One region of the Shewanella algidipiscicola genome, then DNA from elsewhere that is predicted to be linked to it. Evidence: predicted binding sites of a transcription regulator. Region 1 holds the regulator's gene; each other region holds the start of a gene.
The links. The regulator LexA, encoded in region 1, represses DNA repair genes until DNA is damaged. The targets are predictions, from matches to a motif close to TACTGTATNNNNATACAGTA.

Region 1 (8,351 bases):
TGAAACATCACAGGATCGCCGCCACCTGCTGCATCAAAGAAGCTGGTGCCAAAATATTTATCCGTCAGCACCATAGTGACCACCCCTGCAAGCACAGGCATGACGGCGATCAACAAGAAAGCGGTGATTAACCAGGTCCACACAAATAGCGGTAATTTCATCCAACTCATGCCGGGGGCGCGCATATTCACAATCGTCACCACCACGTTGATGGCTCCCATGATGGAGCTGATCCCCATAATATGGATAGAAAATACAAACAGTGCCGTGCTATCAGGGCTATAAGTGGTGGATAACGGAGCATAGAATGTCCAACCAAAGTTGGGGCCACCACCTTCCATAAAGAGTGAGCTTAATAATATGGTAAAGGCGAAGGGTAAAATCCAAAAGCTCCAGTTATTCATCCGTGGTAGCGCCATATCAGGTGCGCCAATCATCATGGGTATTAGCCAGTTTGCAAGCCCTGTAAAGGCGGGCATGACGGCACCAAACACCATGATCAAGCCATGTACAGTGGTCATTTGATTAAAAAAGTTGGGCTCGATTAATTGCAGACCCGGTTGAAACAACTCGGCCCGGATCACCATGGCCATGGCACCGCCAGTAAGAAACATAATAAAGCTGAACCACAGGTATAAGGTGCCGATATCTTTATGATTAGTGGTAAATAGCCAACGTTTTATGCCGGTTGGGTGAGCTTCGTGGTGTTCGTTAGACTCTTCAATATGAGCGGCATCCATATTGGCTTCGCGGGTTGTTGTATTCATCATGCCTCCCTATTGACCATGTTGACTAACGTCAGCGGCTTGGACGGTATCACCGACATCATTGCCCCAAGCGTTACGCTCATATGTCACCACAGCCGCTATCTCCTGTGGTGTTAGCTGTCCAGCGAAGGCTTGCATTGCAGTGCCCACCTTTCCATTAACCACAATATCGATATGTGCAGTGACTGGGCCGGTGGCAATGGCGCTGGCTTTTAATCCGGGGAACACCCCAGGAAGTCCCATGCCATTTGGCTGGTGGCAGGCGGCGCAGCGTGCCATGTATATCTGCTCACCTTGGGTCATCAGTTCATCCATCGATAAGGTTTGTGATAACGAGGCTTCGGTCGCGGCGGCGGCGATTGTGGCTTGGTTTTTTTGCTCTTCGATCCAGATATCAAAATCGGCTTCAGACAACACTTCAACCACTATGGGCATAAAGCCGTGATCCTTACCGCACAGCTCTGCACATTGGCCGCGGTACGTGCCGGGTTTATCCACGCGGGTCCAGGCTTCATTGATGAAACCGGGGTTAGCATCTTTTTTTACCGCAAAGGCCGGCACCCACCAAGAATGGATCACATCATCTGAGGTCATCAAGAAACGCACTTTTTTATTAATGGGAAGCACTAGGGGTTTGTCGACTTCTAATAGATAGTTTTCGCCCTTCGTTTCACTGCCTTCAATTTGTGCTCTAGGGGTAGCAAGCAAGCTGTAGTATTCGATATCGTGATCAAAGTAACTGTAATGCCATTTCCACTGTGAACCCGTTACCTTGATGGTGATATCTGCATCGCTAGGATCTTCCATGGCGATAAGGGTTTTCGTGGCAGGGATAGCCATCAGAATCAAGATAACAAAAGGCACGATAGTCCAAGCTATTTCGACTTTAGTGCTTTCATGGAAATTGGCTGCCACCGCGCCTTTTGAGCGACGATGGTTAATGATGGAGTAGATCATTGCTCCAAACACTATGATGCCGATGGCGCAACAGATATAGAGAATGGTCATATGAAGGCCAAAAACTTTGCCACTGATCTCTGTTACCCCTGGTGTCATATTAAGGGGCATATCGGCTGCGAATATGGGCGGGGCTAGTAATAACCCCAGCAAGCTATACCACAGATGCTTCACTAGACTTCTCCTCTGTCAATTGCGAAGGCAACTACAAAGAAAAGTCACACAGTATGTCTCGGCTCCATGCAAACTTTTCAGTTCCCAAAAAAGCAACGATGACTTCATAGTGCGCTGGTGGTATGGATGTTGTTATTGCTGGTGGTCACCACACTTGCACTTACGGCTGACTATATCAGGCGAATTTCAACTTAATTGGACTTTGCTAGAGATGTTCACTCGCAGGCCAATGAAGCCGACTACTAAATTGTTCGGATATAACAAATAATCGTTGATATCTATTACTAACTTAATCGCTGTTTAAATATTGATCAAGATCACTTTTTTTTATTTTGTTAAAAAAAAACAGCGACAAAAAAGCCCCTCGCGGGGCTTAAGTATGGAAAGTTTGAGCTGTAATGCTAGTGCAGTGAGCCAAATAATGATGTTTGGCGGCAGCCTTGATCTTGCTCTGCTAGGATTGTTACTGGTAGGTGACGATTAGCTTCTTCAATCACAATGCCTAAAGCCTGAGTGCTTTTGGCGACCAATTGTAAGCGGCGACAATCACGTGCATCGAGTGCTTGGGTCCAACTGATCACCGCACTGGATGTACCACTTGTAAGCGCTTTTTCCATCGCCCATAGTGCTTCAACTTCATCTTTGGTGTGCACTAATAAGATTCTATCCATACGAACACCGGCATCGGCGAGCATCTGCTTATAACCAATATTTGGTGGGCTAATCAGAACTACCCACTGGCCTTGTTGGCTTAATCTTGCTAATTGCGGCGTTAGTGCTTGCAACTCATGCTTACCTTGGGTGCGACTCGATAATGTCGCGATGGTGCTGTGCTGAGTAGGCTTATGTTGCGTGTTTATATCGACCCAAAGGCCGGGATGTCGTGGGGCATTACCCATTAGATTATTCATTGCCAATCTCCATTACGGATAACACCTACGGCAAGCCCTTCGATGCTAAGGCTTTGGCTGGATAGGTCGACCACTATCGGTGAATATTCTTCATTCTCGGCGTGAAGATATACAGTATTACCTTTCTTTTCAAAACGCTTTACTGTGACATCATCTTCGACCCGAGCCACGACGATCTGGCCATTACTGGCTTGCTCTACTTTATGTACCGCGAGCAGATCACCTTCGAGAATACCTATATTTTTCATGCTATCGCCGCGGACTCTTAAGAGAAAATCGGCGCTTGGGCGAAACATCGCTGGATCAACTTTATAGTGTTGCTCAACATGTTCTTGGGCCAAAATGGGTTCACCGGCAGCGACTTGTCCAATCAGTGGTAAACCAAGATCTTCGCTGTCATCTTCTTGAGTTAGCTTTATGCCTCGCGAGGTCCCTGGCATTATTTCGATGCAGCCTTTTTTGGCTAAGGCTTTTAAATGCTCTTCGGCCGCATTGGCGCTTTTAAAACCTAGGCGACGAGCAATTTCAGCCCGGGTAGGCGGCATGCCTGTATCGGCAATATTGCGTTTAATTAATTCTAATATTTCGGCTTGTCTAGGGGTTAATGGTCTCATTACAGATCCTGTCTTTCCATACAGTAACTGTCAGTATATACAGTATTTAAAGTAGCGCAAGGATTAAGCATATTTTTGTCGGCAATGTGGTGGAATTTGTTTGAAACTGAAAGCAAAATCGCAGATTTATTTTCATTGAAACCTGATATTTTTTACTTAAATCAATGTTATGAAATGGATTTTACGGAATAAATGTATTGAGTGATGCGATTGTCTCTTATCTGTTGAGATGATTTCTGTGCCAAGTTAGGGCGGCGAAACAACGTTAGCAGGTAATAGGGTTCAGTTGCACTCTGTGCCTGCAGTTACCGTTATCTTATATCGTTAAGCGTACGGCTATTATGGCTTGCTGGCGATAAGGTCATCTAACAGGTGGTGGTAATCATAGATTGCGGGAAAGTGGGTAAATATTTTATGGGGCTTTTTGCTATCAGGATTGCTTATGCCAAGTAAATACCCAACTCCTGCTTGTTTGGCGGCATGCAAGATAGCTTCGCTATCATCGATAAATAAACACCGATTGGGTTGTAATTGATATTGGTTAAATAAGCTAGACCAAAATTGAGGGTGCTCTTTTGCAAAACCCGTTTCATGGCTGGAGAGCATATGGTCTAACCCTTGCGCAAGCTCTGTGTGTTCTAGTTTGAGTGCTAGGCTATGAGGGTGGGCATTGGTCACTAATATTCTGGTTTTATGCTTTTTAGCCAATGTATGCAGAAATGGCATGCTGTCTTGGCGTAACTGTATCCTGTCGGCCAATGTGCGTTGCAACGTCACAATATCCAGTTGCAGTTGTTGCTGCCAGTAGTCGAGGCAATACCAATCCAAGGTGCCAACCACTTGGTCGTAGGCCTGTTCCACTAAGACATTGGCTTCATTTAGAGAGATGTTTCTGTTGTGACTTAAGGTTTGCGGCACTAGTTTGAGCCAAAAATGGCTATCGAAGTGCAAGTCTAGTAGCGTGCCATCCATATCAAGCAGTACGGTATCAATTTTATCCCAAGGAAACATAAGGTCAGTAAAAAAATTCTATCGTGAGAGTTGTGGATTAAACCCATCATAGTAAGATTGAACTGTGATGCAAACCTCATTTTATCAGGGACATTCATGTCGGACCAAAAGCCACAGATATTACATACACAAGTTGTTGCTCAGAGTCGGTTATTTCAAATTGAGCAAGTGCACCTGAAATTTTCTAATCAGGTCGAGCGCCAGTATGAGCGTATGAAAGGCAGTAATCGTGGCGCCGTAATGGTGGTTCCTGTATTGGGGGAGCAACTACTGCTGGGCAGAGAGTACGCTGCAGGAACCCACAGCTATGAACTGGGCTTTCCCAAAGGGTTAGTTGATCTGGGGGAGACTCCTGAGCAGGCCGCTAATCGTGAACTGCAAGAGGAGATAGGCTTTGGGGCTAAAAAATTAACCCATTTGATGGAGTTAAGTCTGGCGCCCAGCTATTTTGTCAGCAAGATGCAGATCTATATTGCAGAAGATCTGTATGAAAGTCGCCTTGAAGGCGATGAACCTGAGCCAATAGAGGTCGTTTCTTGGCCGCTTGCACAGTGGTCAGGGCTATTGGCATTGGAAGATTTTTCAGAATCGAGAAGTGTTAGTGCCTTGTTTTTAGCTCAGAAGCATTTAAAACTAAAATAGTTATTTAATTCGGATATATGCATTACCTGTCTAGGTTGTTGGAGTTGTGATGAAGCCAGAAGAGTGTGTGGAACAGGTGATCGCCATCGCCGTTGAAGCGGGCATGGCCATCAAAGATATTTATCTTGAAGGTAGCTTTGATAAAGAAATTAAGGCGGATAATACCCCTGTGACGTCTGCCGATCTTGCTGCGCACCAAATTATCACTGCAGCGCTGACTCAGCTGACTCCCGATATTCCTGTGTTATCTGAAGAAGATGCCGACATCCCGTTATCCGAACGCGTCGATTGGCCCAGGTATTGGTTGGTCGATCCGTTAGATGGTACCGGAGAGTTTATTGCCGGCAGTGGCGACTTTTCGGTGATCATTGCGCTAGTTGAGCATAATCGCCCTATTATGGGGATTGTTTATGTGCCCATGACAGAGGTGATTTATTATGCCATCGCAGGACTAGGGGCTTATAAGCGCTCAAATAAAGGCGAACAGCGTATTGCCAGTCGTCAATTGACACTCGATGATTCGCACTCATTGCGCTTGGCGGTCAGTCGTCGCCAAGATCCGCAATCGGTATTAAAGCTACTAAACCAGCCTAAGCATTGTGAGTTAGTGGTGCTCGGCGGGGCAGCGCTTAAAAGTTGCTTGGTCGCAGAAGGACGTGCCGATTGTTATGTACGCATTGGCCCTACTGGCGAGTGGGATACCGGCGCGGCACAAATTATTGTCGAAGAGGCGGGCGGGCAGATCATGGATCTTGAACTGCAACCGCTAAGTTATAATGAACGTGAATCGCTCGAAAATCCTAATTTTATCGTTGTCGGTTCGACCCATTTACCTTGGGATGAGTTGTTAGTCAGTGAATAATTCGGTTGATATTACCCTGCGTGCGGCGCAAAAGGGCGAACTGGCCGGCGTTTATCGGCTTGAACAGCGTGTGTTTGGCGCGCATTGTTATCCGGACTTCTTTTTTCGTCAGAGTTTCGATTGTTGGCCAAATGGTTTGCGTGTTGCAATAGATCAAAATAATCATCTTCTTGGCTATATTCTAATGGTGCAAAGTGAGCAGCCGCATATAGGATGGATATTATCTGTCGCCGTGGATACACTCGCCCAAGGCCGAGGTATCGGCAAACGTTTGATAAACGATGCGCTTAATCACTTGGCGCCGTCAGTCACTCAGGTGATGCTCACTGTTGATCCAGCTAATCCAGCGCGCCATTTATACCTCGCATTGGGGTTTGTTGAGCTACAAACGGAAGCCGACTATTTTGGTCCGGATACATCGCGGGTGGTAATGTGTCTGATGCGCTAAGCCTTATCTATTGTGCATGGCTAAAGAGTGGCAATGACTTATATGAAACCTTCATTGTCATCTATTCATTGTCATCTAGATGGTTAGGCTAACTAAGCTTGAGGCAAGCTGGAGCACATATGCTGTTAACAAAACGTTTTTTGCCCTATTTTGTCACCCAATGTTTAGGCGCATTAAACGATAATATTTATAAAAACGTTTTACTCTTGATGGTGGCTTATAGCCAGATCAATGAGTTGCCAATCAGCATTAATTTATTTGTCAATTTGGCCGCGGGCCTGTTTATTTTACCCTTCTTTCTTTTTTCAGCTCATGCCGGGATGCTCGCCGATAATATGGACAAGGCGAAGCTTATCCGCAGACTTAAACAACTCGAAGTGGTTATCATGTCGTGCGCTGCGATGGCTATTTTGTCTCAAAGCTACATGGTGATGTTACTGCTGTTATTTTTAACCGGCTGTCAGTCGGCCTATTTCGGGCCAGTAAAATATTCACTGCTACCGCAAGTGTTGACCGATGAAGAATTAGTTAAGGGCAATGCTTGGGTCGAAATAGGCACATTTTTAGCTATTTTAAGTGGCACATTGAGCGCCGGGCTGTTGATGGCTAGTACGCATGGAATTGTCGCCAGTGCCTTGATTGTCTTTGTACTTTCCCTGTGTGGATATCTGGCCAGTTGTGCCATTCCGGCTTTACCTTTACAGCATGACGTGACCCAGATCCGTTTTGCCCCTTTATCTGGCACGTGGCGCGCCATTACCCAGGTGAGAAAGACGCCAAGCATCTGGATGGCGATCATCGCCATTAGCTGGTTTTGGTTTCTTGGCGCAACTTATCTAACGCAATTTGCTTATTTTGCTAAGTTACATTTGTCCTCTGATACCAGCGTAGTGTCGCTTCTATTAGCACTATTTTCGGTGGGTATCGCGGTGGGCTCCTTTTTATGTGAACGCTTATCCTATGGTCATGTTGAATTAGGTGTCGTGGCTTTAGGCATGGCGGGGTTGACCCTGTTTGGCCTCGATTTGGTCTGGGCCATTCCACCTGCACCGTTAGATCCCTTGTGGGTTTATAGTGTGGGAGACTTTATCGCCACAACGGCGCATTATCGACTGATGTTTGACTTGTTGATGGTCGGGGTCAGTGGGGGCTTATTTATCGTCCCGTTGTACGCTTTTATCCAGTCGCGTGCTGCACCGGGTAAATGTGCACAGGTGATTGCCGCAAATAATATTGTTAATGCGCTGTTTATGGTGTGCTCGGCGTTATTGGCCATGTTACTACTGGCGGGCTTAGGCTGGAGTATCCCTGAGTTATTTACCTTGCTAGCGGTACTTAATTTGGTAGTCGCTGCCTATATTTATGGACAAGCGCCTGAGTTTCGTTGGCGCCTTGTCAGTTATTTATTTCGTCATGTGCGTTACCGCATCAGTGTTGAAGGGCGTGAAAAACTGCCCAAGCAGGGGGCGGTGTTACTGGTGTGTCCCCATACTAGTCAGTTCGATGCTTTGTGCGTGATGGGGGTATCGAGTCGTCTGGTGCGCTTTGTTATGCCACCCTCTATCATAGCGAACTCAGTTAAGCCGGCAGGAGTGATCCCTTTGGCTATGGGTGAGATAAACGGCGCAAGCAATAATGAAGCATTAACCATGATTGAGCAGGCGTTAGCCAATGGCGAGTTATTGTGCTTATTAAGCGATTATTTAACCGCGAGTGATACCATGCCTGAGAGTTATCGGGCTCAATTTAACGCCTTGATCGCAAGTGTTGTGACGCAACATCCAGTGAAGATTATCCCACTTGCAATGAAAGGATTAACAGAGCCGAGTAAGAGTCAAGCAAACACGTTCCAACCGCGGGGGCTTTGGCCAAGGGGGTCGCTGATTGTCGGTGATGCGATGGCGGTTCCTCAGGTGAGCGCCGCATTACTGCAACAGCACATCACCCGCTTGATGACAGACCCAT
Region 2 (8,351 bases), on a different contig from region 1:
GTACTGACCATTTCTTGAGTAGCAGTTTACGCAATATTCATCGGTCTAGACGCGATATGAGTCGCATTAATGCCTCGCAACCGCGAGGCTCGTCTTGGTTCATTAATGTTAGCCGCTTAATGATGATTATGGATTGGGCTGTTGATTTGGCGCCCAATCAAGCCAATCAGTCTGTGGTTTATCATGTAGGATAAAAGCCTGATTGCTGCCCAGTCGATTGGCTGAGCTGGTCACCGCTTGTGTCGCGACCCCGATACCACCAGTGAGTATGGTCTCAAGTGATCCTGTTTCTATTTGTGCGCCAGAAAATAGACCTACATCGATCTTGATGCCTGACATATCCCAAAATTGACTGCTTTGATTGACTAAATGTTGATAGCGCGTATCGATTTGTGCTCGCATGTTGACTTCAGTTCCGTTGTTTGATAGCTGGTAATGGGCTATTTCACCAATCTTAATGCCGCGAAAAATAATGGGACTGCCTATTCTTATGGAGCCTAAACTGCTGTCGATAAGGGTCACTTGCAGCGAGCCATCATCTAGTTGCACTGGGTTGTGGGTTAGACCAATAAAATGCTGACTTAAATGTTGACTATTACCAGGAAGGACTGCCACGTAGGGGCCGGTAAGTAGGGTTTCAGCCGCCTGAATGCCAGATAACGAAATCTGTGCATCGACTAAAAAATATTGCGCATCTTGGCGGGTAAATGCCTTGGCATAATCTCCATAAAGATAAGCATCGACATTCACCGTACTGAGGTCGTCATTGAGTTTAACCTGCTCGATTTCACCCACCTGATGACCTAAATAGCGAATAGCGGCCTTGGCCGCTAACTTAGTTGTGGCGGGAAAACTAAGCGTGATAGGGGTTGCCTTGGCTAAAGCAAGCGCCTTAGAGCCATATAAGTGTTGGCGATTAACAGCATTATCGCTATCGAGTAGGCCTAAACTTACGCTCCCTTTGATCGCGCCATTCAAAGGCGCAACCTCTACATTGACACCTCGTAAGCTGGCATCGACAGTCAAGGCGCTGTTACGCCAAAACACAGTTTTAGGGGTTAACAGTGAGTCAAATTGCTTATCAATACCTAGGGTGATGGCAAAATTGTTGCTCTGCGGCTGCCAAGCCACATCGAGCACTTGGCCAATTTGCATCTTTTTAAAATAGAGCGGCGATGTCACACTTAAATCGGCGCCGTCTGGGCTCAACAGGGTGATGCGTCGCTGAGCCGCTTGACTGATGGCTTCCTTCGCCTGTTTCTGCGAGCTAAATAACGCTAAGGTGCTGTGCTCTTTTACTAGGGTTAAAGATTTGCCTTGAATTAGACTGATCGCCCCTTGAGTGAGTGTATCTAAGTCACGAGTCTTCACCGTGATCCCATCAATTGATGCGTCAATAGCTAATGCTGATTCAGGGATGAAATAACTACCAGATGAAATAAGCCTTTGATATTCTGGCCATATATCTATTGAATATTCGACGCCGCTGTAATCTTGTTTAAACCGCACAGCGCTGACACTGCCAATAGGCAACTGTTTAAAGCGAACCTGTGCTCCAATGTTGATGCCTGGGTTTTCGTTGGCCGTTAATGTCAACGCGAAAGGTTGGTTATGTAATGGCGGGGCGCTATCGAGTAGTGGATACTGTGCTAAAGGCTCACCTGTACCGGGCATAAAATTGATCACGCTACCTGTGAGTAAGCGTGCGGCATGTTTAATCCCCTGTGTCGAAATGCCGGCGCCTTCGACCCAAAATTGTGCCGTACCACTCAAGAGATGGGCATAGTCGGTATCGAATGTTGCATCAAATTGGACGCCAGCGTCACTTAAATGTGTGTGGGTGACGCGGCCTATCTCTATGCCACGAAATACAATGCTGGCACCCGTTTGAATGGCATCGGCGTTACTGGCCAGCAGTGAGAACCCCACGCCACCAATGGCGGCATCTTTATTATCAAAAATGGTATAGTGTTGATTTGGCTCGGCTTGGAGGCCATTAGGATCGGATGAAAAGCTGACGCCACCGGCTAAAATGGCTGACAGACTCTCGGTTTTTACCTTGATACCCGACAGTGAAGCATCGACGGCTAAACCTGAGACGTTCCAGAATTGTGAGTTTTGTTTCACTAAATGTGTGTACTGTTTCTGTATGTACGCATTAAATAAGATACTGCTGTCATTGACTAAGCGATAACTGAAAATTTTTCCGACCGGTATTTGACGATAAAAGATTTGCGAGCCTATATCGAGAGAACCTAAGGTAGGGCTACTCAGTTGCACCATTAAACCGTCGGAACCTGGTGCGACTGGCGGGGCTTGGTCTTCGGCGATAAACTCACTGCGATCATTGCCATCACCGGGTTGAATGGCGATATAGTTACCGGAAAAAAGCGCATCGAGCCCCTCAACACCTGTGATTGAGGCTTTAGGGGTGACCAGCCAAAATTTGGTGTTGTCTTTTAAAAATGGGGTAGAGCGATAATCCATCAACAGATCGACATTCACACCTTGCAGAGCATCATCGATGCTAATGTCGACCACTTTACCTACGGTTAAACCTTGATAACGTACTAAGGTTTTACCGACGTCGATACCTGTGGCACTCGGAAAATGGATACGCACATCGATACCCGATTCTCGGATACTCTTGACGCCCAGCCAAGCACCCAACGCCAGCGCGATGATAGGTAACAGCCAAATTGGCGAAAATAACTTTTTCTTTACTACTTTAGGTGTTTCAATTTTTGTCATTTTTCGCTTCCAATCGATCCCAGAGTAAACGCGTGTCTAATACTTTCGCCGCCAGTTGTGTCAGTAAGACGACTAATGCAAACGCCGTTGCAGCAGGGGCGGGTTTAGCATCAAATATTTGTCCCATATTAACTAAGGCGGCCGTTATCGATATAACAAACAGATCCAACATTGACCATCGCCCAATCCATTCAATGATGTGAAAGCCTGTCATTAATGTCTTTTTTGAAATAGGTAGACGATAACTTATGGCAAGCAGGTAGGTTGCCAACCCGATAATTTTAAGCATGGGCACTAGAATACTGGCGGTAAATAAAATGATAGCAATAGGCCATAAGTCTAGATGAATCAAATGATTAATACCGCTAAAGATGGTGTCTCGGCGAACTTGTCCTTGGCTTGTCATTACCGTAATTGGGTACAAGTTGGCTGGCACCAACAACACGGCTGCGGTGATCAGTAGTGCCCAGCTTTTTTGGATGCTGGCATAATCTCGGCTCTGTACGTGTTGGCCGCAGCGTTGGCAATAGTTATCTTCAATCCGGCATAGTTTGGCGCAAGTAGGGCAACAGGTGATCCCCGCTGCTTGTCCTTGCGAGTTGCTGTGAGTGTCATTCATTTAGCTGGTTCCACATATGCTCGATATCATATTCACGCTGCAAGAAAATCACCACAATAAATAAAATACTGAAGGAGAATGTCCCTATACCAAAATAGAGGTCGGTGTAGTCGGAGAGTTGAAACACTGAAACAAAGATACTAATCATATATATCTCGAGCATAGTCAACTCAGTCAACAGGCTATGCCAGCGCAACAGGTGTCGGTAAATATTACGAAAAAAGGGATTTTTCATTTGATACTTAACGATTAAAATTTGTGTTAATACAGACAAGATGAGTAAACCTGGGGCGATAACCGCAGCCACTAAAACTGCAATGCCAACCACCCAATACCCTTGAGATGCCACCGACATCGCCCCTTGAATCACGGTTGTGGTGCGTACACTGCCTAAAAAATGTAACTCTAATACAGGGAAAATGTTAGCAGGAAAATACAGTACTAAAGCGGTAATGCACAAGGCGAGCATGCCATTGATGGAGCAATATGGGGTGTCATACAAATTACTATGGCAGCGAGGACAGAGGGCTCTTACCCCAATAGGTAACGCCCGCTTGCTGACGATTAAGTCACACGAGCGGCACAGGATAATGCTCTTGTCTAACACATTTTTATCGGAAGTAATGATGCGTATTCCTATCGTTTGGGACGGGTGAAATACATTATTGCCCCCTATTTTTCAGATCCAAAAAGCCGTTGTCTATGCATGTCGTTACCATGATGCCTCAGTGTCAGTGAAGTCATTGATAGCAAAATAATAGAACAAGATTCTATCAGATAAATTTGAACACTTGCATAACAACTTGTATTTATGAGATTCTAGGACTGTATATAAAAACAGTATGAGGGCAGGCATGGCAGTTATAACGAAATTTGTCGTAGTCAGAGAAGGGGTAGAGAAGATGACATTCACATCTAAAAAAGAGGCCGATGCCTTTGATAAGATGCTCGATATCGCCGACAATCTTCTTCCTTTTATCGAACAGGCTCAGTTAGGCCTTGATGACGATGCATTGGAAAAATTGAGTTTTTATTTAGCTGAAAATAAAGATCAACTGATGGGTTTATTAAAGGGCGGTGCGGTAACCAAACCTGCGGCAGTAAAAAAAGCCAGTAAAAAAACTGAATCAAAAGCATAATTTATTAGGACACCCTATGACTTCTGTGTGTTATGACACTTTAGCTCGCCAAACTGAGGCGCTATTTAGCGGCGAAGATAACCTTATCGCAGCCATGGCTAACTTTTCCGCATTAATTAATGACAACCTTGACGATATCAATTGGGCTGGATTTTATTTGGTTGAGGGAGAGCAGTTGATATTAGGGCCTTTCCAAGGAAAAGTGGCTTGTACTCGTATTCCAATGGGCAAGGGGGTTTGTGGCACATCAGCGCAGACCAATACCACGCAACGTGTCGCCGATGTACATCAATTTGTCGGCCATATTGCCTGTGATTCGGCGAGTAATTCTGAAATTGTCATCCCATTAAGACGCAATGGCCAAGTGATCGCGGTTCTCGATATCGATAGCCCATCTTTGGACAGATTTGATAAAGTCGACGAAAATGGCCTTGAATTAGTAGTAAAAAGTTTGGAAAAGGCTTTATTTGCTTAAACTAACATCAATTTTGCGCAATTGGTGGTCGCATTCGTATCTAGCAGGCTTATAATAGGCTGCTTGGCGAACATCAAAAACGCTGGGGAGTATTTCATTGCTTGAAATGAATACTTGGCGTTTGTTAAGTGTAATTGATAAGGTATGTTAGACGAAACGCTAACGGGTGTATCTACGCTAGGTAAGATCATGCCCGTTAATAGCATCTAACAAATATGAACGACACGCCCACCAATAGATGTTTGGTGTGGTGATAGTCCCTTTTTTAACTGTGGAAGTAATGATGGAATCAACAGAAAAGTTGACCGACACCAACGCTATTCTTGCGTATTTATATGAAACATTTCCTTTGTGCTTTATTGCTGAAGGTGAAACTAAACCCCTTAAAATTGGATTGTTTCAGGACTTGGCTGAAAGGTTAGCTGATGATTCTAAAGTCAGTAAAACTCAATTGAGAATTGCCTTACGTCGCTATACTAGCAGTTGGCGCTACCTGAAAGGTATCAAAGCTGGGGCAAAGCGTGTCGACCTTGATGGCAACGAATGTGGTGAGCTAGAGCAAGAGCATATCGATCATGCACAAGCTACACTGAAAGAGAGTCAAGAAAAAGCCAAGGCTAAACGTCTAGCAAAAGCGGCAGCTAGCAAGGGCGAAAATACTCAGCCTAAGGCTGAAAAGAAGCCCTTTAAAAAGCCTGTGCCTAAGCGCAAACCTGCGGCGGCTAAAGTGGCCAAACCTGACGTTGCAGTACAAAATTTGACGCCTGCAGTCTTAGGCGAGTTGAAACCAAATCAACGCGTCAATGTCAAACTTGGTAAATCACCAGTAGCGGGTGTCGTACTCGACATCAAAAAAGAAGATATACAAGTGCAGTTAGATTCAGGATTAACCATTAAAGTGAAGGTTGAACATATCCTGCTATAACTGTTCTATTGTACAAAGGAGTAACTTGTTGATGCGAAAACTAACTCTGGTAGCTTCCATTGCCAGCATTTTTGTAGGATTCTCGGCTTGGGCATTGACGCCTACAATTCCATCAAGCGAGTTGCCCTCTTTGAATCAAGAGCCACAGCATAAAGTGGCGAGTAAGCGAGTGGCGGACACCTATGCACGTAATCATTATCATCGTTTTAACTTTGATGATGCCTTTGCTATGCAGGTGTTCGACCGCTACTTAAAGCAGCTGGATTATCGCCGTAATGTGTTATTACAAAGCGATGTTGACAGTTTTAAGGTCTATGCAACCGAATTTGATGACATGCTTAAGAGTGGCGATTTAGCCGCAGCGTATAAGATGTTTGACTTGGCTCAACAGCGCCGATATGACCGTTTCGCTTATGCATTATCCCTGCTCGATACTGAAATTGATTTTAACGTCCCGGGTGACAGCTATCATTACGATAGAGAAGAGGCGGCTTGGCCAAAAGATGAAGCCGAACTCGATGAGCTATGGCGTCAGCGGGTCAAATACGATGCCCTCAACCTCAAACTCACAGGTAAAACGTGGGATGAAATTGTTGAAGTGCTAGAAAAGCGCTACAACAACGCCATCAAACGCTTGAGCCAAACTAAGAGTGAAGATGTATTTCAAGGCGTGATGAATGCCTTTTCTCGCTCTGTAGAACCGCATACCAGTTACCTTTCTCCGCGCAACGCTGAGCGTTTCCAAATGGAAATGAACCTAAGCCTTGAAGGCATAGGCGCGGTGCTGCAGATGGATGAAGATTACACCGTAATAAAAAGTTTAGTTGCTGGTGGCCCTGCGGCTAACAGTGAAAAACTCTCCCCTGAAGATCGCATCGTTGGTGTTGGCCAAGAAGGTAAAGAGATAGTCGATGTGATTGGCTGGCGTCTCGATGATGTTGTTGAACTCATTAAAGGCCCAAAAGGCAGTAAAGTGGTGCTGCAAGTCTTACCTAAGAAAGGTGGCTCTTCAGCTAAACCCACTTATGTCACAATTGTTCGTGATAAGATTCGCCTAGAAGATCGCGCAGCGACCTCTGAGGTGATTGAGCCTTCAAGCGGAGATTATGCTGGTCGCAAAATCGGTGTCATTAAGATCCCAGGCTTTTACATGAACCTGTCGCAAGACGTGTTTAAAGAGCTGACCAAACTGAAACAAGAAAATGTTGAAGGGGTCGTCATAGATCTGCGTGGCAACGGGGGCGGCGCATTAACCGAAGCCACCTTGTTAACCGGCTTGTTTATTGAACAAGGCCCAGTAGTGCAAATTCGTGATGCCAACGGTAGAGTTTCACAAAACCGTGATAATGATGGTCGGGTTGCTTATGCAGGTCCACTGACAGTGATGGTCGATCGCTATAGCGCTTCTGCATCTGAAATTTTTGCCGCGGCGTTGCAAGATTATGATCGCGCACTTATCGTTGGTGAGTCGACTTTTGGTAAAGGCACAGTGCAGCAGCATAAAAGCCTCGGGCGTATCTATGATATGTACGATAAGCCGATTGGGCATGTGCAATACACCATCGCTAAGTTTTACCGCATCGATGGCGGCAGCACCCAAATTAAAGGTGTCACACCCGATATTCCGTTCCCTAGTGCCTTAGAGCCGGGTGAATATGGCGAAGCCGAAGAAGATAATGCATTGCCGTGGGACAAGGTGCCGATGGCTCAATACAGCACCCTAGGCGACATCAATTCAAATTTGGTGGTTAATTTAGATGGCCGTCATCAACAACGAATTAAGCAAGACGTAGAATTTAGCTATATTTATCAAGATATTGCAGAATTTAAGAAAAGCCATAAAGAAACCAGTGTCTCCTTAGTGGAAAAAGAGCGTATTGCCGAACGTGAGGCGAGTGATAGTAAGCAGTTAGCACGTTTAAACGAGCGCCGTGCTGTTAAAGGCTTAACACCATTGACATCGCTCGATGATGCCGACGATGAGATGGCGTTACCCGATGCATTCTTAGATGAAACTGTGTTTATTACTCTCGATATGGTAGACATGGAACAAGTGGCTAAAAATCAGTCTAAATAAATGGCTGCCTAGAATAAAAAACGCGCTATTGGCGCGTTTTTTTTATCAAATTTTAAGTGACAAGAGGAACTGTGATGACGCAAGTTCAAGCGAAATACCTAAAAGATTACCGCGCACCAGATTATACCATTAGCCATGTAGCGCTTGACTTTGTGTTGGCTGGCAGTGATACCAGAGTGACGGCAACCAGCCAAGTGCGTCGTCTAAATGACAGCGCGACTTCCTTATTACTCGATGGTGAAGCGTTGTCGATTGAGGCCTTGACCGTTGATGGTAACCCTTATCCTTATCAAGTCCAAGATGGTCAACTGTTGCTGGAAAATCTAGCCGCTGAGTTTGAACTGCAAGTGATAACCCGTCTTGAC
Region 3 (8,351 bases), on a different contig from region 1:
GGCACGGTAAAGGGGCGAGAAAAAAACCTTTATTCCATCTATAACAAGATGCGTAATAAAGAACTCCAATTTCAGGAAGTCATGGATATCTATGCCTTCCGCATCATAGTCGACACCATAGATACCTGTTATCGAGTGGTGGGCGCGATGCATGGCTTATATAAGCCACGTCCGGGGCGTTTTAAAGATTATATTGCCATACCTAAAGCGAACGGTTACCAATCGCTGCACACCTCGCTGTTTGGCCCCCATGCGGTCCCTGTTGAAGTACAAATTCGTACCGAAGATATGGATCAGATGGCTGACAAAGGGGTCGCGGCTCACTGGCTCTATAAAGGCGCCGGCACGCAACAGCAAGGCACCACCACCCAAGTACGCGCACGCAAGTGGATGCAAAGCTTATTGGAGCTGCAACAAAGCGCCAGCACCTCTTTCGAGTTTGTGGAAAACTTTAAGACTGAGCTGTTCCCTGAAGAGATTTATGTCTTCACCCCTGAAGGGCGCATCTTGGAGCTTCCTGTGGGAGCAACGCCAGTGGATTTCGCCTACGAAGTGCATACCGATGTTGGTAACACTTGTGTTGGCGCGCGCGTCAACCGCCAAGCGTATCCCTTGAGTCAGCCGTTAATCTCGGGGCAAACCGTCGAAATCATTACCGCTAAGGGTGCCAGACCTAACGCAGCCTGGCTTAACTTTGTCGTCACAGGTAAGGCACGCGCCAAGATAAGGCAACTACTCAAGAGTCTCAAGGAAGATGAGGCGGTGGTTTTAGGCAAACGTCTACTCAATCACGCCTTAGGTGATGTCAAACTTAAAGACATTGCACCAGAACAGATTGACAAAGTCGTGCATGAAACCAAGCACAAAAACCTCGAGTCTTTACTCGCCGATATCGGTCTAGGCAATGCCATGAGCATTGTTATCGCCCAGCGTCTTAAGGGCGATAGAATAGAAACCCAAGAGCACAAAGAAGCCAATATGATGCCCATTCGCGGCGCCGAAGGGATGCTGGTATCTTTTGCTAACTGTTGCCGCCCCATTCCTGGCGATGCCGTGATTGCTCATGTTAGCCCTGGTAAAGGCTTAGTGGTGCACATGGAAAGCTGCGCCAATATCCGTGGCTATCAGGGCGAACCCGATAAATATATTCCTGTGCATTGGGATAACGCCGAAGGTATCGAATTCCAAGCCAATTTACGTATCGAAATCGTCAATCATCAAGGTGCGCTGGCAAAGATCACCTCTATCGTGGCCGCCGAAGGCTCTAATATTCATAGTTTAAGTACCGAAGAGCGTGATGGCAGAGTCTTTTTGATTAACTTACGGATCTCGGTGACCGACCGAGTTCATCTGGCCAATGTGATGCGCCGTATTCGTGTACTACCCGAAGTATTGCGTACCTCGCGCAACCGTTAAGTTGCGCGGCGCTTAGCCTGCATTTATTAACCCGTCGACATAACGACAACTATTAATAACGACAAGTAGGAAAAAGTTTATGGCAGAGAAGATTATTATTGCAACCGACAAAGCCCCACAGGCTATCGGTACTTATTCTCAAGCAGTTAAAGTAGGCGGCACAGTGTATCTTTCTGGCCAGATCCCGTTAAATCCTGAAACTATGCAGATGGTCAGTGATGAGTTTGATGCCCAAGTGGTTCAGGTATTTGATAATTTAACCGCTGTGTGTGAAGCCGCTGGCGGTTCACTGCAAGATATCGTTAAACTCAATATCTATATGACCGATCTGAGCAACTTTGCGACCGTCAACGAAATAATGGGGCGCTACTTTGAGCAACCTTATCCTGCCCGTGCCGCTATTGGCGTTAAGCAACTACCGAAAGATTCGTTAGTTGAAATGGACGGAGTAATGGAGCTGTAATCCAGCCACTATCTTTTAGGGCGCCGCGGCGCCCTTGCTACTTTTTGACCTACAAGTAACACCAATCACCATGAGCCCAGAACGCTTCGCCCGCATCAATCAGATGCTAGACAATCGCCAAACCGACCTCACTGTTTGCCTCGATAAAGTCCACAAAACCAATAATATTGCAGCGGTTATTCGCACAGCCGATGCCGTTGGTATCCATCAGATTCATGCCGTATGGCCCGACATCGAAATGCGGGTATCGGGTAATACTGCCTCAGGTAGCCAACAGTGGGTGAACACCATAAAGCACTACCATATGGATGAAGCTGCCGCCCAGTTTGCTCAACAAGGCATGCAGGTGTTAGCCACCAACTTTTCCCCCAGCGCAGTCGATTTTCGCGAGGTTGATTACACCAAACCTACGGTAGTGATCATGGGTAACGAGCGTGATGGCGTCAGTGAGGCAGGGCTTGCGATTGCCGATCAACAGATCATTATTCCTATGGTGGGCATGGTGCAATCACTCAATGTGTCGGTCGCATCGGCATTGATCATGTACGAGGCCCAACGCCAGCGCGAGCAAGCTGGCATGTATGGCACGCGCACCTTAGATGATGCTTACTGCCAAACCCTGCTATTTGAACAGGGTCATCCCATTTACGCCAAGGCTTGTCGACGTAAAAACATCCCCTACCCGCGTATCGATGACCAGGGGCAAATAGTCGCCGATGACACCTGGTGGCAACGAATGCGCGCCCCCGATCCCAACGCGGATCAGTCAAGTATTATCAACATAATTTAACGCCACTACCTAAGTTATCCTAATGTTAAATCTATGACAATTCGTCTATTATTCAAGCAAAAACAATTGTCATAGATCACATTATTCGCCATACTCATCTAGCGTGCACATATAAACAGAACAACTCAGTGCGCTTACTTTCACCCTATGGATAACTATGGAATTGCAGATGGACTCACACTTTAAATCTCCGGTCGACATGTTGCAGCATTGGGTCGATCTCTATGGCGACAGCACCTACCTAAGACAACCCATCAACGGTAAATACACCGACTTTAGCTGGCGAGAAGTGCAGCAAAAAATGCAGCAAATAGCAGGGGCGCTGCGTCACCTCGGCCTGCAGCCAGGTGAGAAGGTTGCTGTCTTATCGAAAAACTGCGCCGAATGGTTCATCACCGATCTGGCATTAATGCATGGCGGCTACATCAGCGTACCTATTTACCCAACGGCAAACGCCGATACCATTCGCTACGTGCTAGAGCACAGCGAAGCCAAAGCCATCTTTATTGGCAAACTCGATTACTGGGCCGATCAAGAAGCCGGCGTCGGTGGCGATATCTTACGCATGGCTATGCCCTACGACACTATGCCCGCCCAATACCAATGGGACAGCCTACTCAAATTAGGTCAGCCCTTAATTGACGCACCGGTGATCACCTCAGATAAAATAATGACCATCATCTACACCTCTGGCTCTACCGGTAAACCTAAAGGAGCCATACAAACCTTTGCCAGTTTCGAATGGACCTGCAAAGCCGTGGTGCGCGATCTTAAGACCGATGTGGAAGATAGGCTACTGTCATACCTGCCACTGGCACACATTACTGAACGCGTGGCGATGGAAGGCTCTTCATTCTATTCTGGTAGCTGTGTCGCCTTCGTCGAAAGTCTCGACAGTTTTGTCGACGACGTTAAACGCGCTAGGCCAACGGTTTTCTTCTCTGTCCCCAGACTGTGGAGCCTATTTCAAAAGAATATCATCGACAAAATTGGCTATAAAAAACTGAATTTTTTACTAAAAGTCCCTATTATTAGCAGTATCGTTAAAGGGAAAATCCGTCAAGGATTAGGGCTTGAACACTGTCATCTACTGGGATCGGGATCAGCGCCTATTCCCCCTTCGTTGATCACTTGGTACCACAAAATTGGTCTCGATATTTGCGAAGCCTGGGGCATGACAGAAAACAGCGCTTACTCCATCATTAACCACCCTTTCAATGCGAGTAAAATTGGCACCGTCGGCCGCGCCGTAGAAGGCTGCAGCATAAAACAAGCCGACAATGGTGAACTGCTCGTTAAAAGCCCAGGCCTAATGACTGGTTATTATAAACAACCCGAAACCAGCGCCAGCAGTTTCGATGCCGAAGGCTATTTCCACACGGGTGATCTATGCGCTATCGATGATGAGGGTTATGTGACCATCACAGGGCGTGTTAAAGACAACTTCAAAACCTCTAAAGGCAAATATGTAGCTCCAGTGCCAATTGAACGTAAATTGGCACAAGATCCTCACGTTGAACTTATCTGCATTATTGGCTCAGGCTTACCGCACCCTATCGCCTTAGTTCAGCTTTCTGAGGGCGCAGCAACGCAACCTAAAGAGGAGATTCGCTCCTCACTCAAGGCGACACTCGACAGCGTCAATCCGCATCTAGAGTCTCACGAAACTGTCGATGCCATAGTAGTCGTCAGTGAGCCATGGGATATAGATAACGATGTCCTCACACCGACACTCAAGATTAAACGCCACGTACTGGAAGAGCGCTTTAGTGCCAAAGTCGATGGGCTGCGCGGCGGTAAAATCCGCTGGGAAGATGAGCTTTAAGCCCTTAGGCATAAATTAATTTGTATAACACCTAAAAGCACGTCTAAGACGTGCTTTTTTACTATTAATTTAACCGCTTATCTTAAATAAAATTTAATCTTGGTAGTGCTAAATTTTAGTTGCCTTCCGAGTGCGAAAGCCTATCCTTGCCGCCTAACGTTTATTGGAGGTAAACATGTTGACTTTATTAGCCATTATCGGTGGTTTTATTATTCTGACTGCAGGGGCAGAAGCCTTGGTACGCGGTGCTAGCTCGGTGGCATTAAAGTTGGGAATTGCACCTTTAATCATTGGATTAACTATTGTTGCGTTCGGCACTAGCGCCCCCGAACTGGCCGTAAGCCTTAAATCTGCATTAGCCGGCAACCCAGGCATTGCAATCGGTAATGTCATCGGATCTAACATTGCTAATATTGGTTTGATCTTAGGCATCACGGCCCTTATTCGGCCAATACAAGTACAGACGCAAATGATCAAACGGGATATTCCCATCATGATCGGCGCCAGTCTGTTGTTTTGGGGCTTGATTAACGATGGCGATGTCAGCCTGCTCGATGGTGCCCTACTCACCACACTGCTTGTAGCCTATTTAGGCTTTAGCTATATCAGCAGCAGAGGAGAAGGCGCCAGCGATATTCCAGGTTCAAGCTTGGCACATCCACTGTTGGCCACGCTGCTCATTGCCGTTGGGATCAGCATGCTGATCGGTGGTGGTATGCTCTTTGTCGATGGCGCAGTGACACTGGCGCAGCAATTTGGGGTTAGCGAGCTCATTATCGGCCTAACTATAGTCGCGATTGGTACTAGCATGCCAGAATTGGTCACCTCAGTCGTGGCGGCTCGTAAAGGCGAAAGCGATATCGCCATTGGCAATGTTGTTGGTTCTAACCTTTTTAATATATTAGGTATTTTAGGTATTACAGCCCTTATCCATCCCATTACCTCGGGTGGATTACAGATTATCGACATGAGCATGATGTTAGCACTGGCGTTAATCTTACTGCCCGTAGCGTGGACAGGTATGCGTATTGGCCGCCGCGAAGGGACCTTACTGCTAGTGGCTTACCTTGCCTATATGGGTTATCTCATTAATAGCGCTATGGGATAACACCGCTAATGAAGCAGCCTTAAACAAGGCCACCAAACCCAATAGCTCAACAAATAGACCTAGGCAAGAGTCCTAGGTCTATTTGTATTTGCCTCACCCCTCTCACGCTTCACCACGCACATGTGCTTTTTCCCCTCGGACTGTCGCAGCCCACAGCACGTCAATTTGACTAAGATTGCGTTCAGAGCAAACTCTGATAATATATGTATATATTTACAGTGATTGAGCCAATAGTTGTTTAAATGACTCAATGAATCAAATGGGTATAAAGCGTGGATAGACTCGATCTTATGGCTGTAACTGAGCTAAAGGGCGTGGCGACCAAAATGGCGCAGCGGCTAGAAAAGCTCGGCATAAAAACAGTCCAAGACCTGCTGTTTCATCTACCGTTGCGCTACGAAGATCGCACGCAAATATACCCGATAGCCGCGCTTTACCCCGGCAGCTATGGCACCATCGAAGCCACGATTCATTCATCGCAAATTATTCAAGGCCGCAAACGCATGCTCACCTGCACCGTACGCGACGACAGCGGCGTGATGACTCTACGCTTCTTTAATTTCTCTGTTGCGCAGCGCAATGGCCTAGAAAATGGCGCCACGATTCGCGCCTATGGCGAAGTGCGACGCGGCAAACATCACCCAGAAATCATTCATCCTGAATACAAGGTGATCCACTCGGGTAGTAACCTGGACTTGAGTGAAACCTTAACGCCAATTTATCCGACTACAGAGGGGCTTAAACAGGCCAGTTGGATAAAGCTCACCGACCAAGCACTAGCATTATTGGCCCATGGCGCACTAAAAGAGCTATTACCAGCCCATCTTCAACCAAACCAGATGTCGCTCATCGAGGCGCTCAAATTACTGCACCGGCCACCCACGGGCACAGACCCTTTTACACTCGAACAAGGCTCTCATCCGGCGCAGCAACGCTTGATCCAAGAAGAACTACTGGCCCACAATTTGAGTATGTTACAACTAAGGCAACGCAGTAATCGCGACGCGGCGGTATCGCTCGCAGGTAGCGGCCAACTGGTCAACCCGTTTTTAACCGCCTTACCCTTTAGCCCAACTGGAGCCCAGCAACGTGTGGTGGCAGAGATCAAGAGTGATTTACGCCAGCAACATCCTATGATGCGCTTAGTGCAAGGCGATGTGGGATCGGGTAAAACCTTAGTCGCCGCATTGGCGGCGCTACAAGCGATTGAGAGCGGCTATCAGGTCGCCATGATGGCGCCCACCGAACTACTGGCAGAGCAACATGCCAATAACTTTGCCACCTGGTTTGAGCCACTGGGATTAACCGTGGGTTGGCTAGCGGGCAAGCTCAAAGGTAAGGCGCGCAGCCAGTCTCTGGACATGATAAAAAGTGGTGAGGCTCACATTGTTATCGGTACCCACGCGATTTTTCAAGACAAAGTCGAATTTAATAAGCTGGCCCTGATCATTATTGATGAGCAACACAGATTCGGCGTACATCAGCGATTAGGCCTACGAGAAAAAGGGATTAACCAAGGCTTCCATCCTCATCAATTGATTATGACGGCAACGCCTATCCCACGCACATTAGCCATGACCGCCTACGCCGATTTAGACACCTCTATTATCGACGAACTACCGCCTGGCAGAACTCCCGTAACCACGGTGGCGGTATCCGATAGCAGACGAGCAGAGGTGATTGAGCGAGTCCGCCAAGCCGCATTGCAACATCATCGCCAGGCCTATTGGGTCTGCACCCTGATTGAAGAGTCGGAAGTATTAGAGTGCCAAGCGGCCGAAGATAGCGCCGAAGAGCTAAAGCAGCAACTGCCAGAATTATCCATTGGTTTAGTGCACGGACGAATGAAACCTGCAGAAAAACAAGCTATTATGGCTGACTTTAAAGCAGGAAAGATTCATTTGCTCGTGGCGACAACAGTCATTGAGGTTGGTGTCGATGTACCCAATGCCAGCTTAATGATCATCGAAAACCCCGAGCGTCTAGGTTTGGCGCAACTGCATCAACTCAGGGGCCGTGTCGGCCGCGGCGCCATAGCCAGTCACTGTGTCCTCATGTATAAGGCTCCGCTGTCGGCAACCGCAACTAAGCGATTAGGCGTACTACGTGACAGTAATGATGGTTTTATTATCGCGCAGAAAGATCTCGAGATACGCGGACCAGGGGAGGTACTTGGTACCAAGCAGACGGGAATAGTCAACATGAAAATCGCCGATCTTATTCGCGATCAAGCCCTAATCCCCGCGATCCAAAAACTGGCGCAACACGTGATGCAGCAGGCTCCAGAGAATGTCGATGCCATCATCATGCGCTGGCTCGGGAACAGACAGCAATATGTGCAAGCCTAACCAGTGCTATAACTTAGATTGTATTCTTTGTTGAAGTTAAATATTTTTTATTTCAGTCAACTTCACTAGACAAGTTGACTGAATTTTGCAGAATGGAGATAGGCCGTGTTGGCCCCTCCTTAAACACGAGCTATTTTTCAAGGAACTCTCATGCAAGTCAGTCAAGAAGATAGAATCACCCCACAAGAAAAACGTGGTGGTGCCAGTGCACTAACGATTGCTATTGTGGTGATTTTGCTGATCCTGGCCGCTGGCGCTTATTATTTCTTTGACAGCAAAGAAACTCAACCAGAGCCAGAACAACCTACAGCAGTGACCTTGCCCGAAATCATCCCCGAGCAGCCGTTACCCACTGATGCCAACCTGCCGGAGCCAGAAGTCGAACCTGTGCCTGAGCCCGT
Region 4 (8,351 bases), on a different contig from region 1:
TGACCTTTTTTGAATATGCCACGCTAGCAGGTTTATATCTGTTTAAACAATCGGCGCTGGATCTGGTGCTGCTTGAAGTTGGGCTCGGCGGGCGCTTAGATGCAACCAACATTATTGATGCCGATATTAGCGTTATCACCTCAATCGATATCGATCATCAAGAGTACCTCGGTGATACCCGTGAGCTGGTTGGGCGTGAAAAAGCCGGTATCTGCCGAGCGGGGCGGCCATTGGTGGTGGGCGATGCTGATTTACCCACATCAGTGATTGAGGTCGCAAGCCGAATGGGCGCTCAGCTTATACGCGTCGGTGAGGATTTTAATTATCATCAAGACGATAAGGGCTGGCATTTCAGCGGCGTGCAATGGCAACTTGATAACCTACCGCCAGTGCAGCTGCCATTACCCAATGCCGCTACCGCACTGGCCGTGGTCGAGCAACTATTACCAACGATAGATAAATCGCATCTATGTAGCGGATTGCAACAAGCGCGTTTAACCGGACGCTTAGAGTTATTTCGTGACGCACCCATCACATTGCTCGATGTGGCGCACAATCCCCATGCGGCGAGGTATTTAGCGCAAAGACTTGAGGTTTATCGCGATAAGCGCATTGTTGCCCTGTGCGGCATGCTTAAAGATAAAGATTGCCAAGCGGTTATTGCAAGCCTTAGTGAAGTGATTGATGTGTGGTATTTTACCGATTTAGATTGCCCGCGTAGTGCTAAGGCGAGTCAGTTAATGGCTTGTTTATCGCCAGAGAGTGAAGGCTATCCATTTGAATCAATTGAGCAAGCATACAAAGCACTCAACGCTAATATCTGCGATGATGATGTGGTAATTGTGTTTGGCTCCTTTTACACTGTGGCAGAGTTTAAACATTTACACCTTGGGTAAAGCAACGTGGACGAAGAAATAGAAGTTAAACAAAAAATCTTATCTAGTCAGTTTCAAAATCGTCTGGTTGGGGTGATTGTGCTGGTAGCGCTGGGCGTCATTTTTCTGCCCGATATTCTAGATGGAAAAAAACAGCAGCAAGAAGAGCAATTTAGTGAGATCCCACTGCGACCAGCTGTTGAAGCTAACCTCGACACATCATCGGACTTTGAGGCTATTGATTTAACCGATGAGGCTGCCCAATTTAGCGCTGCAGAACCCGCTGCAGAACCCGAGGTTCCGCCCATCGATACGACTCCATCTAACGTTACGGCTACAGAACCTCAGGCCAAACCACCTAAGCCAGTAAAAGTTGAGCAAAGCGTGCCAAGTGGCGCATATACCTTGCAATTAGGTAGCTTTAAAAACGCGGCGAATGTAAATGCGCTGGTTAAACGTTTAAGAGACAAAGGGTTTAGAGCCTATACCTTGCCGCAAAAGCCGGTCGATGGTGAACTGACGAAAGTGTTTGTCGGCCCCGACATCTCTAAAGCTAAGTTGCAACGCTTGCAAAAAGAGTTGGATAAATTGACGGAACTTAAATCTGCTGTGGTGAGCTATAACCCTGTGGAGTAAGGCGACTAGGGCAGTATTTATCCCTATATTTGTCAGCATTTTATTGTCAAGTAAAGTCTTTTATAGCCCCGGTTAATCAACTTATAAAACGCCGTCATCTTAATGTGACGGCGTTTTTGTATATGTCACGGCTTAGGTTTGCGGCTACACAGCCTTGTCACTTTTTTGTGAATTCAGTGTCTTTTATTCAGGATAAACTTAATTGCTTTTAAATGAGGCTAGGGGGTGAGAATGTCTTCAGTCTCTGGTAAGATCGCGCCGTCTTAATGCTAATGCTGGATCACCTAATTCAATGGTTTGGATCGATTACGCCATTATTGCTGTTATCGGATTATCGACTGTTATCAGTCTTATCCGTGGTTTTGTTAAAGAAGCTATGTCACTCGTGGTATGGTTTGCAGCGTTTTTCGTCGCGAGTCAGTTTTATGCCGACCTCGCCGTTTACCTCACACAAATACAAGATGAGATAGTCCGCAACGGTATTGCAATCGCTATCTTGTTCATTTCGACTTTAATTCTTGGTGCGCTTGTTAATTATATCATTGGCCAATTGGTGGCCAAAACGGGCTTATCCGGTACCGATAGGGTATTAGGACTCTGTTTTGGTGCGTTAAGAGGCGCCTTAATTGTTAGCGCGCTGCTGTTTTTTATGGATGCTTTTACCGGAGCACCCAATACCGATTGGTGGCGCAGTTCACAACTGGTCCCCGAATTTGGCGTGGTTATCCAATGGTTTTTTGACTATGTGGAAAACACCTCAAGCTTTGTACCCAAAATATAATAATGCATATGTGACCTGACACAGTGATTCAATGTGATCAGGGCTCGACAATAATAACGATTAGAACATCTTACAATGAGGAAAACGACCCATGTGTGGTATCGTCGGAATAGTTGGCCGAACACCGGTTAATCAGACAATCTATGATGCGTTAACTGTATTACAACATCGTGGCCAAGATGCGGCCGGCATTGTGACTGTTGATGGACATGCATTTAGATTGCGTAAAGCAAACGGTCTGGTAAAAGACGTTTTTGAACCCAAACATATGCAACGTCTACAAGGCAATGCAGGGATAGGGCATGTTCGTTACCCTACCGCTGGTAGCTCGAGTGCCTCAGAAGCACAGCCGTTTTATGTTAACTCTCCATTTGGTATCTCTCTAGCTCATAATGGTAATTTAACCAATACATTAGAGTTACAAGAACGCTTGCTTAAGCAACGCCGTCACGTCAATACCACCTCAGATTCTGAAGTTCTACTCAATCTACTGGCCGATGAGCTGCAAACAACCGAAAGCCAATTTCTCACCGCGGATGAAGTGTTCCAAGCGATCACCAAAGTTCATCAGTTGACGCGTGGGGCTTATGCGGTAGCAGCGATGATTATTGGTCAAGGCTTAGTGGCTTTTAGAGACCCTTTCGGCATCAGGCCATTAGTGCTAGGTAAGCATGAAACGGAGCAGGGCACCGAATATATGGTTGCCTCTGAGAGTGTCGCACTCGATGCCGTTGGCTTTGAAACGGTGCGAGATGTTGCCCCCGGTGAAGCCATTTATATCTCGCTCGATGGTCAATTATATACGCGTCAATGCGCGGCATCACCGAGCTATTCTCCCTGTATTTTTGAATATGTTTACTTTGCGCGTCCTGATTCGACTATAGATAAAGTGTCGGTTTATGGCAGCCGTGTGAATATGGGCACCATGCTTGGCGAAAAAATTAAGAAGCAGTGGGAAGATCATGACATTGATGTAGTGATCCCTATTCCTGAAACGTCATGCGATATCGCACTTGAAATCGCACGTAACTTAGACCTGCCTTATCGTCAGGGATTTGTCAAAAACCGTTATATCGGCCGCACCTTTATTATGCCTGGTCAGCAAGAGCGTAAAAAATCGGTTCGTCGTAAACTTAACGCTATTAATGCCGAGTTTGAAGGGAAAAATGTACTGCTGGTTGACGATTCAATTGTACGTGGTACCACTTCTGAGCAGATCATCGAGATGGCTCGTGAAGCGGGCGCGAAAAAAGTTTATTTTGCATCAGCCGCCCCAGAAATACGTTTTCCAAACGTGTATGGCATAGATATGCCAACCACCAGTGAGCTGATTGCCCATGGTCGCGATGTGGAAGAGATCACTAAGTTGATTGGTGCCGATGGCATGATATTCCAAGACCTCGAGGATTTAATTGCGGCTGTGCGTCAGCAAAACCCTGATATCACACGTTTCGAAACCTCTGTCTTTGATGGACATTATATTACCAATGATGTCGACCAAGCCTATTTAGACCATCTGACTCAACTGCGTAATGATGATGCAAAAGCAAATAGGATCAAAGATATAGGGACAAACCTCGAGCTGCATAATGTTTGTCACCCTTAATATGAGCAAGTCATATAATGCTCTTTAGCTGTGCCATTTAAAACCGACTACCTTGTGAGTCGGTTTTTTTCTCATTGGATGAGTAAATTCCCGATCTTTATGATCATTTACAACAATAGTGCTATTTTTAATCGGTAGCCTATGCCCTTATTTAATGATGTACATGCTTTTTCCTAGGAGCTCTGAATGAAGCAATTATCCATAAGTACCAAATTATTGTGGATCACCTCTGCACTGTTTTTAATCATTGTGGCGATTCTATCATTGAGCCTCTGGTGGTCATTGAGTGATAAAAATGCTGTATTAGCCGATCAGGTTCAGGAGTCGATTCAAAAAGAAACGCGTTTTAAACTGACAGCAAGAGCTGGAGAATATGGAGAGCGGGTGGCCGCTTTTATCAATGAGGCTTACCGGGTGCCTTATTCATTATCTGGCATGTTAGAGCAAACATCCTTGCTCACTCCACTAAGCCGCGACGGTGTTGAAGTGACAATTAGGGGCTCTTTGGAAAAAAGTCGTCAATTGTCCTCTTTGTATGCTCAATTTGAAGCCAATGGCTACGATACTAAAGACAGCGAATACTTTGCAGGCGCTAGCCATAGTGTGCCCAACGCTGGCAGCATGGAAATCTATTATACCCGCACCAATAGCGGCAGTATAGAACATTCAGCCGTCACCGACGCCGATGAAAAATATATCGACACGTTAAACGAATTTGGCCTCAGAGAAGCCGAATGGTACCTATGTGCAAGAGATACTAAAAAACCCTGCCTAATGGAGCCTTACCTCTATGAGATAACTCCTGGTCAGAACGAGTTAATGACATCGCTAATCGTACCTGTGGTTATCAATAATCAGTTTAAAGGGGTCGTGGGAGCAGATGTTAACTTACCCATTTTCCAAACAATGATCGATGAGTTGTCGCAAACACTGTACAAGGGCAATGCTAAGGTGACACTGCTCAGCGCCAAGGGGTTAGTGGTAGCTGCTAGTCATTACAATAAAAAAGCGCGTCCATTAGCAGAATCTATCGATAGCGCACTAGCCAAACAGTATCAATCTTTACATCGTAACGGTGGCTATTTAGATGTAGGGGATAATATTGTGGTCGCCTATCCCGTTAACATTCCGCTCGCTGACGCACAATGGTCATTATTAATTGAAGTGGCCAAACAAGATGCCTTTAAAGAAGCCATCGCAATGGATACCGCGATGACAGAAATGGCCTCGTCACTTGGCAGCTTATTGTTGATCATTGGTAGTATTGTGTCAGTGATTGCCGTGGTGACCATAAGCCTTGTTATTCGCAATATTATTGCTCCATTAAAAGTTATCCAAAGCCGGGTCGAAAACCTAGCCAGTGCCGAAGGTGATTTAACTCAAACTATTAATGTAGAGTCCCACGCCGAACTGATAGCCCTTGGTGGCGGTATCAATAGCTTCATTACTAAGTTACGTATACTCATTGGCGAAATGAAAGTGTTGGCTGAACGCTCACAAGCAGAGAGTCAAACCACTGCCAATATTGCGCAGCAGACGCGTGAGAGTGTTAATCGTCAATACAGCGAAATCGAAAGTGTCGTCACTGCGGTAAATGAAATGAGCGCCACCGCATTAGAAGTGGCTAAAGCCTCAGAGCAAACGGCGATGGAAACAGAGGCGATGAGTGCCAATGTGAAAGCCGGTGAAGACAGTCTCAGCCAAGCGATGAATTATGTGACGACTATGTCTCATGAGTCGTTATTAGCGAAGGACGCGGTAAGTAAGGTGGCCGAAAGTAGTACCAATATCAGTAAGATTTTGGAAGTGATCAGTGCCATTGCTGAGCAAACTAATCTGCTGGCATTGAACGCGGCCATTGAGGCGGCGCGAGCAGGCGAGCAGGGCCGAGGTTTTGCTGTGGTGGCTGATGAAGTGCGGGCGTTGGCGTCGAAAACTCAAACTTCGACCGATGACATTGGTAAATTAATCGATTCGCTTCAGAAAGAAGTAAACAGTGCCTCGCATATTATCGATCAAGGTGTTGAGGGAGCACAGCGCGCCGTAGAGCAAACCGAGTCCGCTTTATCCTCGCTCAATACCATAGTGGGGCAAATTGAAGAGGTCTCGAGCCAAGTGACTCATATTGCTACCGCCGCAGAAGAACAAAGCGCGGTGACTGAAGAGGTTAATCGTAACATCACAGGTATTTCTGACTCTGCAGCCGAATTGGCTCGTCTTGCGGATGAAGCCCAACAAAGTAGCGTTAGCCTAGCAGAGTTGGTGGCGCAGCAACATCAACAATTAGGTAAGCTTAAAACCTAACTAGGGTTGAGTTGTTCAGTTTGGCGGCCAAGTGATATTGTAATTTGGCCGCCCATTCTTGAGACCTAACCGTTAACGATTGTATGGCTCATGGCACCATTAACGCCATTTGAACAACGTCATTTGTAAGTGCAATACACCTCGCAGTACTGCCTTTTCATAATAACTAACAGCTAGTTGTTGCAAGCTGCTGGCTATTTTTAGTGTACTTAATCGCTATCACATCAAATGTGTAATCCAAACCAGTAACCATATACCAAACAGAACAGTGACCGAGATACGGTTAATAGGTTGTTTGATAATGATAGCCGCTAGGGTGGCTATGCTGGTCAGTATGATCTGTAGACTAAACATCCATAACATCCCTAATCCTGACGTTTTTGTCGCTAGCGGAGCGGCTAATAACAGTAATGCTGCTACCAAGAGGAATTGGTAGATAAGTACTTGGTCTAATCGGTATTGAGTAATAGTGTTGGTATTCATAATCAGGCCCCCCAAAGAAAGTACACCATACTAGCTCCAAGTGAGAATCATTCTCAATTAAATTTACAATCTTGATGGCCGTAGTAATAAAGCGGCGTTTTAGGTTTGCAGCATAAGGTAAGCTGAGTTAAAGTTACTGTTAATTTATACAGTTGTTAGCCCTGATTATCTGAGTACTATGATTTTATATATCGCCGAGAAACCCAGCCTTGGCAGAGCCATTGCTGATGTATTACCCAAACCGCTTAAAAAGGGCGACGGTTTCATTACCGCCGCCAATGGGGATTGTGTCTCTTGGTGTATCGGCCATCTGCTTGAGCAAGCGGAGCCTGATACCTATGACAGTGCATATAAATCATGGAAATTTGAACACTTACCTATTATTCCTACTCAATGGAAGATGAAACCTAAGCCGAAGACACGCAGTCAATTAACCGTGCTGCGCGGCCTGGTAAAGCAAGCATCTCAGTTAGTTAACGCCGGAGACCCAGACCGTGAAGGGCAGTTGCTGGTGGATGAGGTGATAGCGCATCTTGGGGTCAAAGGCGATAAGCTTAACCAGACCATGCGATTATTAGTGAGCGACCTTAATCCGCAAGCAGTTAAACGTGCCTTAGGTCAGTTACGCAGTAATCGCGAGTTTATTCCGCTATCGACTTCAGCATTAGCGCGTTCACGTGCCGATTGGCTTTATGGTATGAACATGACGCGAGCTTATACCCTACAAGGGCGCAAAGTGGGCTATCAAGGCGTGTTATCGGTTGGTCGAGTACAAACACCACTGCTAGGGTTAGTGGTTCGCCGTGATGCAGAAATAGCGCAATTTGTCAGCAAACCTTTTTATGAGGTATTGGCTAATTTAACCACAGACAAAGATCAGAGCTTTAAAGCTAAATGGCAACCCAGTGAAGCCTGCTTGCCCTACATGGATGATGAAGGGCGTGTGTTATCTAAAGGCTTAGCCCAAAATGTGATCAGTCGTATAAGCCATCAAACTGCTGTAGTTACAAGGCTTAACAGTAAAGATAAACAGCAACATCAGCCGCTTCCTTACAGCTTGTCATCACTTCAAATTGATGCGGCTAAACGCTTTGGTATGAGCGCAAAGGCGGTGCTCGATACTTGCCAGTCGCTGTATGAGCGTCACAAGCTGATCACTTATCCGCGTTCAGACAGTCGCCATTTACCTAAAGAGCAGTTGGTGTTGGCGCCCGGAGTGATTAAAGCCATCATTGGCGGCGCACCTGAGTTAGTCCAAGGCATTGAATCGCCCGATCCAAAAATAAAATCGAAGGCGTGGAATGACAGCAAGGTCGATGCGCACCATGCGATTATTCCAACAGAAAAACGCGCAAATTTAGGCAGTTTGAATCAGGCGGAGCAACAAATTTATCTGCATGTGGCTAGGCAATATTTAGCCCAGTTTTATCCACCTTATCTGTACCATGAAACTCAGGTTGAAGTGGACATAGTTAAGGGACGCTTCACCACCAAAGCCAAGCAAGACCGTGCCCTTGGTTGGAAACAGTTGTTTCCCGCTACATCGACAAGCAAATCGGCAGCGCAGGATGAGGCCGATACGTTGCAGCAGTTGCCACCTTTGATTAAGGGGCAAACCTTGCATTCGGGGCTGGCGGAGCTAGTCGAGAAAAATACCCAAGCCCCG

Region 2: DN599_RS17625 (YebG family protein) is a predicted target of LexA. The motif match lies at 4,194-4,213, and genes of this name have one in related genera.
Region 3: recG (ATP-dependent DNA helicase RecG) is a predicted target of LexA. The motif match lies at 5,804-5,823, and genes of this name have one in related genera.
Region 4: DN599_RS17500 (DNA topoisomerase III) is a predicted target of LexA. The motif match lies at 6,820-6,839, and genes of this name have one in related genera.

The regions. Positions count from the first base shown of each region.
Region 1 covers NZ_OXJV01000020.1:7,542-15,892, reverse strand. The annotation lists gene ctaD (cytochrome c oxidase subunit I) at 1-767, opposite strand, end outside; partial or broken gene coxB (cytochrome c oxidase subunit II) at 786-1,898, opposite strand; gene DN599_RS16525 (cell division inhibitor SulA) at 2,300-2,809, opposite strand; gene lexA (transcriptional repressor LexA) at 2,806-3,423, opposite strand; gene yrfG (GMP/IMP nucleotidase) at 3,763-4,434, opposite strand; gene nudE (ADP compounds hydrolase NudE) at 4,531-5,076, shown strand; gene cysQ (3'(2'),5'-bisphosphate nucleotidase CysQ) at 5,126-5,938, shown strand; gene DN599_RS16500 (GNAT family N-acetyltransferase) at 5,931-6,386, shown strand; gene DN599_RS16495 (MFS transporter) at 6,506-8,351, shown strand, end outside.
Region 2 covers NZ_OXJV01000021.1:72,544-80,894, forward strand. The annotation lists gene DN599_RS17610 (PqiB family protein) at 127-2,751, opposite strand; gene DN599_RS17615 (paraquat-inducible protein A) at 2,738-3,370, opposite strand; gene DN599_RS17620 (paraquat-inducible protein A) at 3,363-3,977, opposite strand; gene DN599_RS17625 (YebG family protein) at 4,225-4,509, shown strand; gene DN599_RS17630 (GAF domain-containing protein) at 4,526-4,984, shown strand; gene proQ (RNA chaperone ProQ) at 5,268-5,909, shown strand; gene prc (carboxy terminal-processing peptidase) at 5,941-7,986, shown strand; gene pepN (aminopeptidase N) at 8,061-8,351, shown strand, end outside.
Region 3 covers NZ_OXJV01000016.1:56,323-64,673, forward strand. The annotation lists gene spoT (bifunctional GTP diphosphokinase/guanosine-3',5'-bis pyrophosphate 3'-pyrophosphohydrolase) at 1-1,416, shown strand, start outside; gene DN599_RS10570 (RidA family protein) at 1,496-1,879, shown strand; gene trmH (tRNA (guanosine(18)-2'-O)-methyltransferase TrmH) at 1,950-2,669, shown strand; gene DN599_RS10580 (AMP-binding protein) at 2,839-4,494, shown strand; gene DN599_RS10585 (calcium/sodium antiporter) at 4,670-5,602, shown strand; gene recG (ATP-dependent DNA helicase RecG) at 5,875-7,950, shown strand; gene DN599_RS10595 (DUF3014 domain-containing protein) at 8,101-8,351, shown strand, end outside.
Region 4 covers NZ_OXJV01000021.1:37,535-45,885, forward strand. The annotation lists gene folC (bifunctional tetrahydrofolate synthase/dihydrofolate synthase) at 1-896, shown strand, start outside; gene DN599_RS17475 (SPOR domain-containing protein) at 903-1,511, shown strand; gene DN599_RS17480 (CvpA family protein) at 1,804-2,292, shown strand; gene purF (amidophosphoribosyltransferase) at 2,384-3,898, shown strand; gene DN599_RS17490 (methyl-accepting chemotaxis protein) at 4,085-6,202, shown strand; gene DN599_RS17495 (hypothetical protein) at 6,422-6,685, opposite strand; gene DN599_RS17500 (DNA topoisomerase III) at 6,864-8,351, shown strand, end outside.